One region of the Spirillospora sp. NPDC048823 genome, then DNA from elsewhere that is predicted to be linked to it. Evidence: riboswitches for the same ligand, from Rfam matches in the RefSeq annotation. Region 1 holds a riboswitch; the other holds the start of a gene.
What was found. A riboswitch is a leader RNA that binds a small molecule or an ion and turns the genes downstream of it on or off. The one in region 1 is predicted to bind cobalamin.
Positions count from the first base shown of each region.

Region 2: it holds a riboswitch for cobalamin, as region 1 does, so the genes downstream of both, ACGFK0_RS26450 (ribonucleoside-diphosphate reductase subunit alpha) here and metE (5-methyltetrahydropteroyltriglutamate--homocysteine S-methyltransferase) in region 1, are expected to answer to the same signal.

Region 1 covers NZ_JBICUT010000018.1:168,381-175,303, forward strand. The annotation lists gene ACGFK0_RS32270 (helix-turn-helix domain-containing protein) at 1-160, shown strand, start outside; gene ACGFK0_RS32275 (DUF397 domain-containing protein) at 203-400, shown strand; gene ACGFK0_RS32280 (ATP-binding protein) at 744-1,535, shown strand; gene metE (5-methyltetrahydropteroyltriglutamate--homocysteine S-methyltransferase) at 1,572-3,818, opposite strand; cobalamin riboswitch at 3,921-4,139, opposite strand; gene ACGFK0_RS32290 (histidine phosphatase family protein) at 4,171-4,863, opposite strand; gene ACGFK0_RS32295 (YciI family protein) at 5,083-5,502, shown strand; gene ACGFK0_RS32300 (RNA polymerase sigma factor) at 5,499-6,644, shown strand; gene ACGFK0_RS32305 (helix-turn-helix domain-containing protein) at 6,683-6,923, opposite strand, start outside.
Region 2 covers NZ_JBICUT010000013.1:9,062-15,984, forward strand. The annotation lists gene ACGFK0_RS26435 (EamA family transporter) at 1-729, opposite strand, end outside; gene ACGFK0_RS26440 (MarR family winged helix-turn-helix transcriptional regulator) at 836-1,336, shown strand; gene ACGFK0_RS26445 (ribonucleotide-diphosphate reductase subunit beta) at 1,375-2,370, opposite strand; gene ACGFK0_RS26450 (ribonucleoside-diphosphate reductase subunit alpha) at 2,394-4,748, opposite strand; cobalamin riboswitch at 4,873-5,092, opposite strand; gene ACGFK0_RS26455 (hypothetical protein) at 5,199-5,837, shown strand; gene ACGFK0_RS26460 (hypothetical protein) at 5,917-6,060, shown strand; gene ACGFK0_RS26465 (copper resistance protein CopC) at 6,080-6,709, shown strand; gene ACGFK0_RS26470 (group II truncated hemoglobin) at 6,784-6,923, shown strand, end outside.

The DNA.
Region 1 (6,923 bases):
GCCCATGGTCTTCCTGGAGAACGATGCCGCCATCGACCAGATCGACGACCCCGGCAAAGTGGAGGCACATGACCGCATCTTCGAGCAGATCCGCGAGGCGGCGCTGAGCACCGCCGGCACCGCGGAACACCTGGAGAAACTGATCACGACGCTGGAGTAGACCGACACGCTGGAGCAGACCGACACGCTGGAGCAGACCGACATGGACCTCTCTCAGGCACGGTGGTTCAAGGCCACCGCCAGCGCGAGCAGCAACGGGGGGTGCGTCGAGGTCGCCGACCTCGAGACGGCCACCGGGCTGCGCGACAGCAGGACACCGGAGGCCGGGGCGCACGTCGTCGCCCGGTCCACGTTCGCATCGTTCCTCGACGATGTGCGTGCGGGCCGCTACGACCGCTGACCGGGCCGCACACCAGATCCCCCAGGGCTGCACCCCTGGGGGATCTTCATGTGTGCGGCCCTCTCTCAGGCGTCGTCAACGCTACAGCGCCGGCGCCGGCCGGTCGCGCCTCCGCCGGTACACGCTCAGATCGCCGCGGGGAGATGCGTTTTGTATGCCTTAGGGGGCATTCGGTGAACGTCTCAACTGCGCTTGGGTGACCTTTGTGGTGTGCCGGGCCTTACCCCCCGGAATGTGCGAAGCTTGGATCTGTGATTCACACATAGCGAGTCGCGAACCATCAAGGTTCATGTCGCGAATGTCTGAATCATGAATGACTCCGCGAACTCTGAGGGTGGGCGTCATGACGAAGACCGCGACGATGTGCGGGATTCCCTGGAGACTGGAGAACGGCGGCTGCGCCGCGCTCCCCCTGCCCGGGGACGAGTCCATCGCCGCCGTGGCCCGGGGCCATGTCGCGGGTCTGCTGCCCGCGCTCGGGCTGTCCGTCCAGGACGTCGACGACGTCACCCTCATGGTCAGCGAACTCGCCACGAACGTCCTGCAGCACGCCACGTCCGGCGAGCGGCCTCCCGTCGCCGAACTCTGGGTCTACCAGCGCGGCGACGGACGAGGCCACGACGAACTGGTCGTCAAGGCGTTCGACACGCTCAGGGACTGGCGCGACGGCGGCCGGGCCTCCCACGAGGACCGCCCCGCCGAAAGGCTCGACCACGGCCGCGGCCTGGAGATCATCGACATCCTCGCCAAGGGCCGGTGGGGGCACCATCCGACCCGGTCCCGGCTGAGCTCACCGTCCGTCCGCGGGAAGGCGACCTGGTTCGCCCTGCCGATCCCGCGCACACGCATCGCACGCGGCCGCCGCAGCGGCCGGGCCGTCGACGGGAAACAGGCCGCGAAGGTCCTCCACTCGCTGCTCGTCCAGCGCGGCATCGACGGCTTCACGCCCGAGGAGGAGCTCGGCGTCTGCGGGCTGTCCGGGTACGGCGACCTGAAGGTGTGGTGCGAGGACGCGATGTTCCGCTGGCGCGCCGGCTCCGGCGAAAGCGGAGGACTCCCGGTCGCCGACATCACCGAGGCGTGCGAGCAGGTCGTCCAACTCTGCGAGGCGCTGGACGACGTCCACGTGGTCTGACCGTACGGGGGGGACGGTCAGACCACGTGGAACCCGTCAGCCGGCCACGTCCTCCCGCACGCGCCGCGCCGCCGTGACCAGATTCCGCAGCGACGCCTCCGTCTCCGGGTAGGCGCGCGTCTTCAACCCGCAATCGGGGTTCACCCACAGCCGCGCCGGCTCGACGGCCCGCAGCGCGCGCCGCAGGTTCTCCTCCATCTCCCCGGCGCCGGGGACGCGCGGGGAGTGGATGTCCCACACGCCGGGCCCGATGCCGTTCTCGTACCCGGCGGCGCGCAGGTCGCCGACCAGTTCCATGTGCGAGCGGGCCGCCTCGACGCTGGTGACGTCGGCGTCCAGCGCCCCGATCGCGCCGATGATCTCGCCGAACTCCGAGTAGCACATGTGGGTGTGGATCTGCGTGGTGTCGGTGACGCCCGAGGTGGCGAGGCGGAACGCGCCGACCGCCCAGTCCAGGTACGCGGGCCGGTCGGCGTCCCGCAGCGGCAGCAGCTCGCGCAGCGCGGGCTCGTCCACCTGGATGATCCTGATCCCGGCCGCCTCCAGGTCGGCGATCTCGTCGCGGAGGGCGAGCGCGACCTGCCGGGCGGTGTCGGCGAGTGGCTGGTCGTCCCGGACGAACGACCAGGCGAGCATGGTGACCGGGCCGGTCAGCATCCCCTTCACCGGCCTGTCCGTCAGCGACTGCGCGTACGTCGCCCACTCCACCGTCATAGGACGGGGACGCGCGACGTCGCTGTGCAGGATCGGCGGCCGGACGTACCGCGACCCGTACGACTGCACCCACCCGTGCTCGGTCGCCGCGTACCCGTCGAGCTGCTCGGCGAAGTACTGCACCATGTCGTTGCGCTCGGGTTCGCCGTGCACGAGGACGTCCAGCCCCAGGTCCTCCTGCAGCGCGATGACGCGGGCGATCTCGTCCTTCATCGCCCGCTCGTAGGCGTCGGCGGTGATGCGCCCGGCGCGGCGGTCGGCGCGGGCCCGGCGGATCTCGGGGGTCTGCGGGAACGAACCGATCGTCGTCGTGGCCAGTTCCGGCAGCCCCAGGGCGTCCCGCTGGGCGGCGAACCGGGCGGCGCGGTCGCCGCGGCGCGTGTCGCCGATCGACCCCAGCCGTTCCCGGACGGCCCGGTCGACGCGCGCGGCCGGCGCCGGCGTGTCGGCCGGGGCCGGGACGTCCTCGCGCAGCGCCCGGCCGAGCGCGACGACCTCGGCGACTTTCTGCCGGGCGAACGCGAGCCGGCCCCGGACGCCGCCGTTCAGCGACGTCTCGGAGTCCAGGTCGATCGGGACGTGCAGCAGCGAGCAGGACGTGCTCACCACCACCTGGTCGACGAGCCCGAGCAGCGACGCGCAGACGGCCCTGGCCCGCCGCTGGTCGGCGCGCCACACGTTGCGGCCGTCCACGACGCCCGCCACGAGCGTCTTGCGCGGCAGCCCGCCGACCGAGGCGAGCACGTCGACGTTGCCGGGCCCGGCGGCGAAGTCCAGGCCGATCGCCTCGACCCGGCCGCCGGCCAGGGTGCGCAGCGCGTCCGCCCCGATCGTCCCGAAGTAGGTGGCGACCATCAGCCGGGGCCTGCTGGTCAGCCGCCCCAGCCGCGCGTACGCCCGCGCCAGCGCGCCGATCTCCTCCTCGCTGCGGTCCGCGACCAGGGCGGGCTCGTCCAGCTGCACCCACTCCGCCCCCGCGCCCGCCAGGCGTTCCAGCACCTCGGCGTACACGTCGACGAGCCCGTCGAGCAGATCGAGCGGACGGAACCCCTCGGGCGCGCCCGCCTCGGGCTTGGCCAGAAGCAGGTAGGTGAGCGGACCGACGAGCACCGGCCGCGTCTCGACGCCGAGCGCCTTGGCCTCCCGGTACTCCGCCAGCGGCTTGGCCGCCGCCCCCTCGGCCAGCCGGAACCTGGTGCCGGGCCCCAGCTCCGGGACGATGTAGTGGTAGTTCGTGTCGAACCACTTGGTCATCTCAAGCGGCGGGACGTCCTGGACGCCGCGCGCCATCGCGAAGTAGCGGTCGAACCCGGTCAGATGCCGGTACCGGTCCGGGACGGCGTCGACCAGCACGCTCGCGTCGAGCATCTGGTCGTAGAACGAGAACGTGTTCGACGGGACGGCGTCCAGGCCGGCGTCGCGCAACTCGTTCCAGACCGTCGCGCGCAGTTCGGCGCCCGCCTTCGCGAGCGCGTCGGCGTCGGCGCGTCCCGCCCAGTAGTCCTCGGTGGCGAACTTCAGTTCCCGGCGGGCCCCGATTCGGGGATATCCGAGGATGGTCGTGCTCATGGCGGCTTCCCTCGCTGTGCCACAGGCGGCCTTCGGAAGGACGAGCGCACGGCGAACCCCGCGCCGCAGACCGTCCCACGAGGCCGCAGACCACCGCGCACCGGCCGGTGCGCGGGCGGAGGCAGGTCTTCGGACTCGCGGGCACCGCCTCTTCCGAGGCGTCCTACTGGCCGTCGCTTCCCAGGCCGCGTGGCCCAGTGCGTGATGACGGCGGTCGTTCCCGCTCACCGCTGCGGGGCAGTCCCGGAATCACACCGGGTTCCCTCTTACGACACCCGGACCCCCACAGGGCACGGGTGAACCATCCGCACAAAGGAGTCTATCGCCCGGCCCGCGAACCGGCCCCGTGCACCTAATCCAGGTGTGCGGACGGAGTGGTCTCCTGAGTCGTGGACGCCTCGGCCAGATGCATCGTGCCGCCGCCGACGACGACGCGGAGCCCGTACTCCCCGCTCGGACGCCACAGCTCGACGACGGCGCAGTTGGGGACGACGCACGTGCCGTTGAAATGGCGGAAGCCCCGCATCGCCGCCACGTCGGGGTCGGTGACCCCGGTGAGCAGCGACCACATCACGGCCTTCATGAAGAGGCCATGCGAGAAGACCGCGATCAGGCCGTCCTCGGGACGGTCGGCGAGGCGCTCCAGGAAGGCACGGGCCCGCGTGATGAGCGCACGGAAGGACTCTCCGTCACCTTCGTTGACGTAATCGGGGTCGAGTCGTTCCCAGTAGTCGTCGGCGAGGGGCCGCCGCTGCGCCCCCGTGGTCCTCGGCGCATGCAACCCGCCCAGGAACGTGAACTCCTGGACGGGCCATTCCTCGTAGGGCACCTCGGGAAACCGCTCGGCGGTCGGCCGGGCGGTCTCCTGTGCGCGGAGGAACGGCGAGCCGACGATGAGGGCGGGCGGCGCGGTGAACGCCGCGGCCATCCGCTGGGCCTGCTCCCGTCCGCGGGCGGTCAGCGGAGAGGCTGCCGGCCCGTTCGTCGGCAGCCCGGCGTTCGACTCGCTCTGCCCATGCCGGATCAGCCACACCCGCCGCACCATGATCACGCCGACAGACTGACACACGGGCTCGGCGGCATGGAACATCGGACGAGCCGCACGAGGAGAGGGTCGGCGTTGGGGCGCGCCGCGCCGTGGATGCGAGGCGGCTCGTCCAGAGAGCCAGAATGGTTCGGACGGCGATGTCGAGAACCCGTGACCGGCTTCGTCCCCGTGGTGAGGGCGAGCACGAGGGTGGCACCAGCACTTAGGAGAATCACGATGGCCAAGTACCTGCTGCTCAAGCACTACCGCGGCGCTCCCGCCTCGGTCAACGACGTGCCGATGGACAAGTGGACGCCTGAGGAGATCTCGGCCCACGTGAAGTACATGGAGGACTTCGCCTCCCGCCTGGAGGCGAACGGCGAGTACGTCGACGGCCGGGCGCTCGCGCCCGAGGGGGTGTGGGTCCGCTACGACGGCGAGGGCCGTCCGCCCGTCACCGACGGCCCGTTCGCCGAGACCAAGGACCTCATCGCCGGCTGGACGGTGATCGACGTCGACAGTTACGAGCGCGCGATCGAGCTGGCCGGGGAGCTGTCGGCCGCTCCCGGGGCGGGCGGCGAGCCGATCCACGAGTGGCTGGAGGTCCGGCCGCTCCTGACCGCGCAGCCCGACGTCACAGACTGTCATCTCGGGTGAACGACGTCCTGCTCCGGAGCCTCACGCCGAACGTCCTGACGATCCTCATCCGCCGCGGAGCGGACTTCGCCGCGGCCGAGGACGCCGTCCAGGACGCGCTGGTCGAGGCGATCCGCGTCTGGCCCGGCGACCAGCCGCGCGATCCCAAGGGCTGGCTGGTCACCGTGGCCTGGCGCAAGTTCCTCGACGCGGCCCGCGCGGACGCGGCCCGCCGCCGGCGTGAGGACACCGCCGACGAGGAGCCGCCGCCCGGCCCCGCACCCGAGCGCGACGACACGCTCCAGCTCTACTTCCTGTGCGCCCACCCGTCGCTGACGCCGTCGTCCGCGGTCGCGCTCACGCTGCGCGCCGTCGGCGGCCTGACCACCCGCCAGATCGCCCAGGCCTACCTGGTGCCCGAGGCGACCATGGCGCAGCGCATCAGCCGCGCCAAGCGCACCGTCTCCGGCGTGCGGTTCGACCGGCCCGGCGACGTCGCGACCGTCCTGCGCGTCCTCTACCTGGTCTTCAACGAGGGCTACTCCGGCGACGTGGACATGGCCGCCGAGGCCATCCGCCTCACCCGGCAGCTCGCCGCCGCGATCGACCACCCCGAGGTGGCGGGCCTCCTCGCCCTCATGCTGCTCCACCATGCCCGGCGCGCCGCCCGCACGGCGTCCGACGGCAGCCTGGTGCCGCTCGCCGAGCAGGACCGCCGCCGGTGGGACACCGACTCGATCGCCGAGGGCATCGGCATCCTGCAGGCGGCCCTCGCCCGTGACCGCCTGGGCGAATACCAGGCCCAGGCGGCCATCGCGGCGCTCCACGCCGACGCGCAGGCCGCCGAGGAGACCGACTGGGTGCAGATCGTCGAGTGGTACGACGAACTCGTGCGCCTGACGGACAGCCCGGTCGTCCGCCTCAACCGCGCGGTGGCCGTGGGAGAGGCCGACGGCCCCCGCGCCGGCCTGGCGGCGCTGGCGTCCCTGGACGACTCGCTGCCCCGCCACACCGCGGTGGCGGCCTACCTCCACGAACGCGACGGCAACCTGACGACGGCGGCACGGCTCTACGCGGAGGCGGCCCAGAAGGCACCCAACCTCGCCGAACGCGCCCACCTGACCCGCCAGGCCGCCCGCCTCAACACGTCCCACCGCCCCTGACACCCGCTCACCGGGTGGTGCCGTCTGTGGCGCTGCCGCTACTCGCTGGACGCGTGGAGGGTGGAGCGCGGGAGTTCGGCCTGGTCGTCCGTTTCCTCGGCGTCCTGCGTCGCGGCCCACGTGCCGAGCAGCCGGAGCGCCTCCGCGGAATGCGATCCGGGTTCCACCGCATAGGTGTAGAGCCAGCGCTCCCCGTCCTGGAGTTGCAGCGCCTCAACGTGCATGACGAGGTCGCCGACGACGGGATGGTGGAACCGCTTGGGGCCGCGGCAACGCACG
Region 2 (6,923 bases), on a different contig from region 1:
CGCGACCGAGGTGGCGGGGAGGCGGGAGATGCCGCGGAACCAGATCCAGTACGCGAGGGCGGTGCCGACGACGCCGAGGTAGAGGTAGCCGGTGACGGCGCGGCCGTCGAGTGCGGGCGGGGCGCCCTCCACGAGCAGGGCCACCGGGGCGAGCAGCACGCCGCCGACCGTGAGCTGCCAGCCGGTGAAGGTCAGCAGGCTCACCCCGTCCGGCCGGCCCCAGCGTTTGGTGAGGACGGTCCCCGCGGCCATGGACGCGGCCCCGGCGAGCCCGGCGGCGATACCGATGGTGTCGAGGGTCACGTCGGAGCGCACGACCACCAGGCCGACCCCCAGCATCCCGGTGAACCCGGCGAGGATCTTCCGCCCGGTGGGACGTTCGGACAGCAGGGTGGCGGCGAAGGCGAGCACGAACAGCGGCCCGACCGCGCCGAGGACGGCGGCGACGCCGCCGGGAAGCCGGTAGGCGGCGAGGAAGAGCATCGGGAGGAACACGCCGATGTTCAGCGCACCGAGTATCGCGGACCGCCATATCCACACACCGCGGGGCAGGACCCGGGTGATGGCCAGCAGCGCCAGCCCGGCGGGCAGCGCCCGCAGCAGCGCGGTCAGCAGGGGACGGTCGGGCGGCAGCAGCTCGGTGGTGACGATGTAGGTCGATCCCCAGACGATGGGGGTGAGCGCGGTGAGCGCGACCGTCCCGGAGGCGCGCGATGAGGTACTGGACATCTCGTTGCCTTCCCGTCGATAATCTCAATGCTGAGATAATGCCCGAGATGAGATTCAACGTCAAGTAGATGAACGTTAAGATTTATCCGGAGGGAGAGGATCGGCGATGAGCGATGCGGTGGACCAGGTGCTGGAGCAGTGGAGGCGGGAGCGGCCCGACGTCCCCGTCTGGCCGATGGGGATCATCGGGCGGATCTCCCGGCTGTCGCTGCTGCTGGAGCGCGAGCTGAAGGAGTTCTTCGGTGCGCACGGGCTGGAACGGTGGGAGTTCGACGTGCTGGCCACGCTGCGCCGGTCCGGCCCGCCCTACGAGCTGACGGCCGGGGCCCTGAACAAGGCCGCCATGGTGACCTCCGGGGCGATCACCAACCGGATCGACCGGCTGGCGGCCAGGGGCCTCGTCGAACGGATCCGGGACGACGGCGACCGGCGGTCGGTGCGGGTCCGGCTGACCGAGCCGGGGTGGACCTTGATCGAGGAGATCCTCCTACTGCACGTGGCGAACGAGGAGCGCATTCTGGGAGCGCTCCGGACGGAGGAGCGGGATCACCTCGCGGGTGCGCTGCGCGAGCTACTGGAATCGCTCGGCGACACGTCCCTGATGTAGGACGTGCCGCCGGAGCGGTCAGCGGACGGGCGGTTCGGTCAGAAGGCCTCGTCCAGGGCGACGTCGCCCTCGACGCCGATCTGGTAGGCCGAAACGCGGCGTTCGAAGAAGTTGGACAACTCCTGGACGTCCTGGAGCTCCATGAACGCGAACGGGTTCGCGGTGCCATAGCGGACGGGGAGGCCCAGGCGGACCAGGCGCTGGTCGGCGACGTATTCGAGGTAGGCGCGCATGTCGTCCGCGCTCATGCCGAGCAGGCCGTCGCCGCACAGGTCGCGGGCGAAGTCGAGTTCCGCCTGGACGGCCTCTTCCACCATGCGAGTGACCTGGTCGGTCAGGTCGGCGTCGAACAGTTCGGGTTCCTCCGCGCGGACGGTGTCCACCACGGAGAACGCGAACGCCATGTGCATGCTCTCGTCCCGGAAGACCCAGTTCGTTCCGGACGCGAGGCCGTTCAGCAGGCCGCGGGAGCGGAGCCAGTACACGTAGGCGAACGCGCCGTAGAAGAACAGGCCCTCGATGCACGCGGCGAAGCAGATGAGGTTGAGCAGGAACGCCCGGCGGTCGGCGGCGGTACGCAGCTCGTCCAGTGAGCCGAGTGTGTCGATCCAGCGGAAACAGAACTCCGCCTTGGAGCGGATCGACGGGATGTGCTCGATCGCCGCGAAAGCCTTGGCGCGCTCGTCCTGATCGGGCAGATAGGTGTCCAGGAGGGTCAGGTAGAACTGAACGTGGACGGCCTCCTCGTACAGCTGCCGGGACAGGTAGAGCCGGGCCTCCGGAGCGTTCACGTGCTTGTAGAGGTTGAGCACCAGGTTGTTCGCCACGATCGAGTCTCCGGTGGCGAAGAACGCGACCAGGCGGTTGACGAGATGCACCTCGGCGGGCGTGAGGCGGGCGAGGTCCACGAGGTCGGACGCGAGGTCGACCTCCTCGACCGTCCACGTGTTGCGGATCGCGGCGCGGTAGCGCTCGTAGAAGCCGGGGTAGCGCATGGGCCGCAGGGTCAGGTCCATACCGGGGTCGAGCAGCATGCCGCTTCCTTCTGTTCGCGCGCTCACTGGCACGCCTCGCAGGTCTCGGGGTTCTCCAGGGAGCACGCGGCCCCAGCGGTCTGCGTGCCAGTGGTCTGCGTGCCAGTGGTCTGCGTGCCCGCGGTCTGGGCGACGGTCGTCTGCGCGATCCGGGTGGCCGGGCGGGAGCGCAGGTAGTAGGTCGTCTTGAGGCCGCGCCGCCACGCGTAGGCGTACATCGAGGAGAGCTTGCCGATGGTCGGCGTCTCCATGAACAGGTTCAGCGAGTGGGACTGGTCGATGTACGGGGTGCGAGCGGCGGCGAGGTCGATCAGAGCCTTCTGCGGCAGTTCCCAGGCCGTCCGGTAGAGGGTCCGCATCTCGTCGGGAAGGCCGGCGATGCCCTGGACGGAGCCGTTCGCCCTCTTGATCGCCTCGCGGACCGGCGGCGTCCAGAGGCCGAGCGACTTCAGGTCGTCCACCAGGTAGCCGTTGATCTGCAGGAACTCCCCGGACAGCGTCTCGCGCTTGAACAGGTTGGACACCTGCGGCTCAATGCACTCGTAGCAGCCCGCGATCGACGCGATCGTGGCGGTCGGCGCGATCGCGATCAGCAGCGAGTTGCGGAGCCCGACCTCGGCGACGCGCGCCCGCAGCCGCTCCCATTCGGCGGGACGGGTCGGCGCCGCGTCCGGGAAATGGTCGAGGTGGAGCCGGCCGCGGGCCGTGCGCGTCCGGTCGTAGGCGGGCAGCGGTCCGTGCGCGGCGGCCAGGTCGGCGGACGCGTCGTAGGCCGCCAGCGCGATCGCCTCGGAGATGCGCGTCGACAGCTCGCGGGCCTCCGGCGAGTCGAACGGCAGGCGGAGCGTGAAGAAGACGTCGGCCAGGCCCATCACGCCCAGGCCGATCGGCCGCCACTTGCCGTTCGCCGCCTCCGCCTCGGGCGTCGGGTAGAAGCCGCGGTCGATGGTGCGGTCCAGGAACCGGACGGCGGTGCGGACGGTCGCGCGGAGCCGCGCCCAGTCCATGCCGGACGCGCCGACGTGCGCGGCCAGGTTCACCGACCCGAGGTTGCACACGGCCGCCTCACCGTCGCTCGTCACCTCCAGGATCTCCGTGCACAGGTTGGAGAGGTGGACGGTCTCCCCCGGTTCGGCGGTCTGGTTGCAGGCGCGGTTGGCGGCGTCCTTGAACGTCATCCATCCGTTGCCCGTCTCGGCGAGGGTCCGCATCATCCGCCCGTACAGCTTGCGGGCCGGGATCTGCCGGACGTACCGGCCCTCCTTCTCGGCCGTCCGGTACGCCGCGTCGAACGCGTCGCCCCACAGGTCGGCCAGCTCGGGGACCTCCTTCGGGTCGAACAGCGACCATGTCGCGTCGTCCTCGACGCGGCGCATGAACTCGTCCGGGATCCAGTTGGCGAGGTTGAGGTTGTGGGTGCGGCGCGCGTCCTCGCCGGTGTTGTCGCGCAGCTCCAGGAACTCCTCGACGTCGGCGTGCCACGGCTCCAGGTACACGCACGCCGCGCCCTTGCGGCGTCCGCCCTGGTTGACGGCGGCGACGGACGAGTCGAGCGTGCGCAGCCACGGGACGATCCCGTTCGAGTGCCCGTTGGTGCCGCGGATCAGCGAGCCCCGCGACCGGACCTTCGTCCACGAGATCCCGATGCCGCCCGCGTACTTGCTGAGCCGCGCGACCTGCCCGTACCGCTCGTAGATCGACTCCAGCTCGTCGCGCGGCGAGTCGAGCAGGAAGCAGGACGACAGCTGGGGGCGCCGGGCGGCGGAGTTGAACAGCGTCGGCGAGCTCGGCAGGTACGACAGCGTGCTGAGCAGGCCGTACAGCTCGGCGGCATCGTCCACGGTGTCGGCGAGGCCGCACGCCACGCGCAGGAGGAAGTGCTGGGGGCGTTCGAGGACGAGCCGTGTCCGCGGATGCCGCAGCAGGTACCGGTCGTAGAGGGTGCGGAGCCCGAAGTACTCGAAGCGGTCGTCGGCCGGCTCGTCGATGAGGGCGTTGAGCGCCGGCGCGTGGGCGGCGGCGAACGCGGCCGGGGCGTCGGCCAGGAGGCCTTCCCGGTGCGCGGCGGCGACGGATTCGGCGAACGTCCGGACACCGGCGGCGGCCGCCTCGTCCCGGATCCTGGTGCCGAGCAGCCGCGCGGCGACCCGGGAGTAGCCGGGTTCGGCGGGCACCAGCGCGCCGGCCTCGCCGATCGCGAGGTCCCGCAGCGCCGCCGCGTCCATCCCGCCGGAGGCGCGGACGGCGGCCAGCACCCGTCCCGCGTCGGCGCCCGGTACCCCGTCGCAGGCCGCCTCGACCTCGGCGGCGATCTCCGCCTCGGCGGTGATCTCGGCGGGCGGCGCCGGTGCCGGCGGCGCGGCCAGGTCCTGTGTCACGTGCTTCTCCCCTCGCAAGCCGCCTCGCGGAGGCATGCGAACGGGACGCGAGCCGTCCCCACCGGGGCACGCCGCGCTCCGTCCCCGGCCCACCCGCGAAGCCTGGACGTGTCGGTCCGGGACGCGTCCCGGACACCGTGCGGGCAGGTCTTCGGACTCGCGGGCGCCGCCTCTTCCGAGGCGTCCTACTGGCCGTCGCTTCCCGGGCCGCGTGGGCCCAGTGCTTCATGACGGCGGTCGTTCCCGCTCACCGCTGCGGGGCAGTCCCGGACTCGCACCGGGTTCCCTCTCGCGTCGCCCCCGCCGCGAAACGGCGGGGGCGAACCAGCACGGGATTGAACCCTACATCTAGATGACGATCTTTGCGCAACCCCAAGATGTTGGGCGGGTCTGAAAGGTGGCAAGGGGCGGATGCGTGGACGGCGACCCGGGTGGGAGGATGGTCGCGCCATGTCCCCGCATGCCCCGCACTCCGCTCTGCGAACCGCCCGCGCGGTGGTGTTCGCCACCGTGTGCGTCACGCTTGCGATCACGGGGCACGTGCTCGCGTCGGGGACGGTTGCGGCCTGGGCGGCGGTCGCGGGATTCTGCGCCGTGCTGGGCGTGACGTTCATGCTGGTCGGCCACGAACGCTCGCTGGCGACGATCCTCGGCGGCCTCCTCGGCGGCCAGTTCGCTCTGCACGCCCTGTTCACGGCCGCGTCCGAGCCGATCCAGCGGCACTCGGCGGAGATGCACGCGGCGATGGGCGGGGCGGCGCCGGCCGGTCCGGACGTGATGCTGCCGGTCGCGCACGGCACGGGCGGGACGGCGATGACGCTCGCGCACACCGTGGCCGCGCTGGTGGCGGCGTGGTGGCTGCGGCGCGGCGAGCGGGCCGCATGGTCGCTGGCCCGGCGGGTCGCCGCCATGGCGGACCGCCCGATCCGGCTCCTGGTCGCCCTGCCGGCCGTTGAACCCGCGGCGCCTCCGCGCCGTACCCCCGTGGTACCGGCGTCGGCCGCCGTCATGGCCATCGGCCGTGTGCTGCGGCACCAGGTCCTCCGGCGGGGTCCCCCGCCGCGTTCGAGGGCGCTCGCCCGCATCTGAGGCGAGCGCCGTACGTCACCGGACGCCGATTCAGCGGCGTTTCCGGCTTCTTCTCGTACGACTCGAACGGAGTTCCGTCATGTCCTTCGTCCCGCATGCCCGCAGGGTGGGCGCGGTCGCTTCCCTGTCCGCCATATCCGTGCTCGGGCTGGCGACGGCCGCGTCCGCGCACGTCACCGCCAACCCGAAGACCGCCGAGAAGGCGTCGGCGGACTCGGCCTGACCCGCGCCCGGAGCCGGGCATGACCCACCTCGAAAGGAATGCCGAGATGCACACCTTCACGCACCCCGTCATGAACGCCGTGAGGCGGTCCGCGGCGGGCGCCGCGGCCGCGGGGCTGGTACTGGCGATGTCCGCGGCCCCGGCGTCCGCGCACACCGCGCTGACGTCCGCCGACCCGGAGGAGGATTCGACGGTCAAGGCGCCGTCCCAGATCGTCCTGACGTATTCGGAACCGGTGCGGCTGCCGCGGGTGATCGTGACGGACGCGTCCGAGAAGCAGGTCCAGTCCGGGGAGCCGCGCGCGGTCGACAACAAGGTCACGCAGCGGCTCGGCGGCACGCTGCCCAACGGCGAGTACACGGTGGCCTGGCGTGTCGTGTCCGCGGACGGCCATCCTGTGCAGGACGCCTACACGTTCACCGTGGAGGGCTCGCCCGCCAAGGCGCTGGGTGACGCAGCCGGCGACTCGCCCGGTGCCGGCGCCCAGCCCCCGGCCGGGTCCCCCGAGTCCTCCCCGGCGAACGCCACGTCCGCCGAGGATTCGGGCACCTCGTCGGGCTGGCTGTGGATCGGGCTGATCGGGCTCGTCATCGCGGGGGCCGCCGGCGCGGTCGCGTGGCTGCGACGTTCAGCGGCGCCCAAGAGTTGATCATTTCGCTACCGGTCGGGTGATTACAGGATTACTGTGATTACCCGACCGGTTTGCATCCCCTGGGGGCCCGAATGATCGTCGAGTACATCCGCTACCGCATCGACCCGCCGTCCATCGAAGACTTCGAGGCCGCCTACGCGCGGGCGTCCGCCTCCCTCGCCGCCGCGCCCCAGTGCGTGGACTACGAACTCTCCCGGTGCGTCGAGGAGCC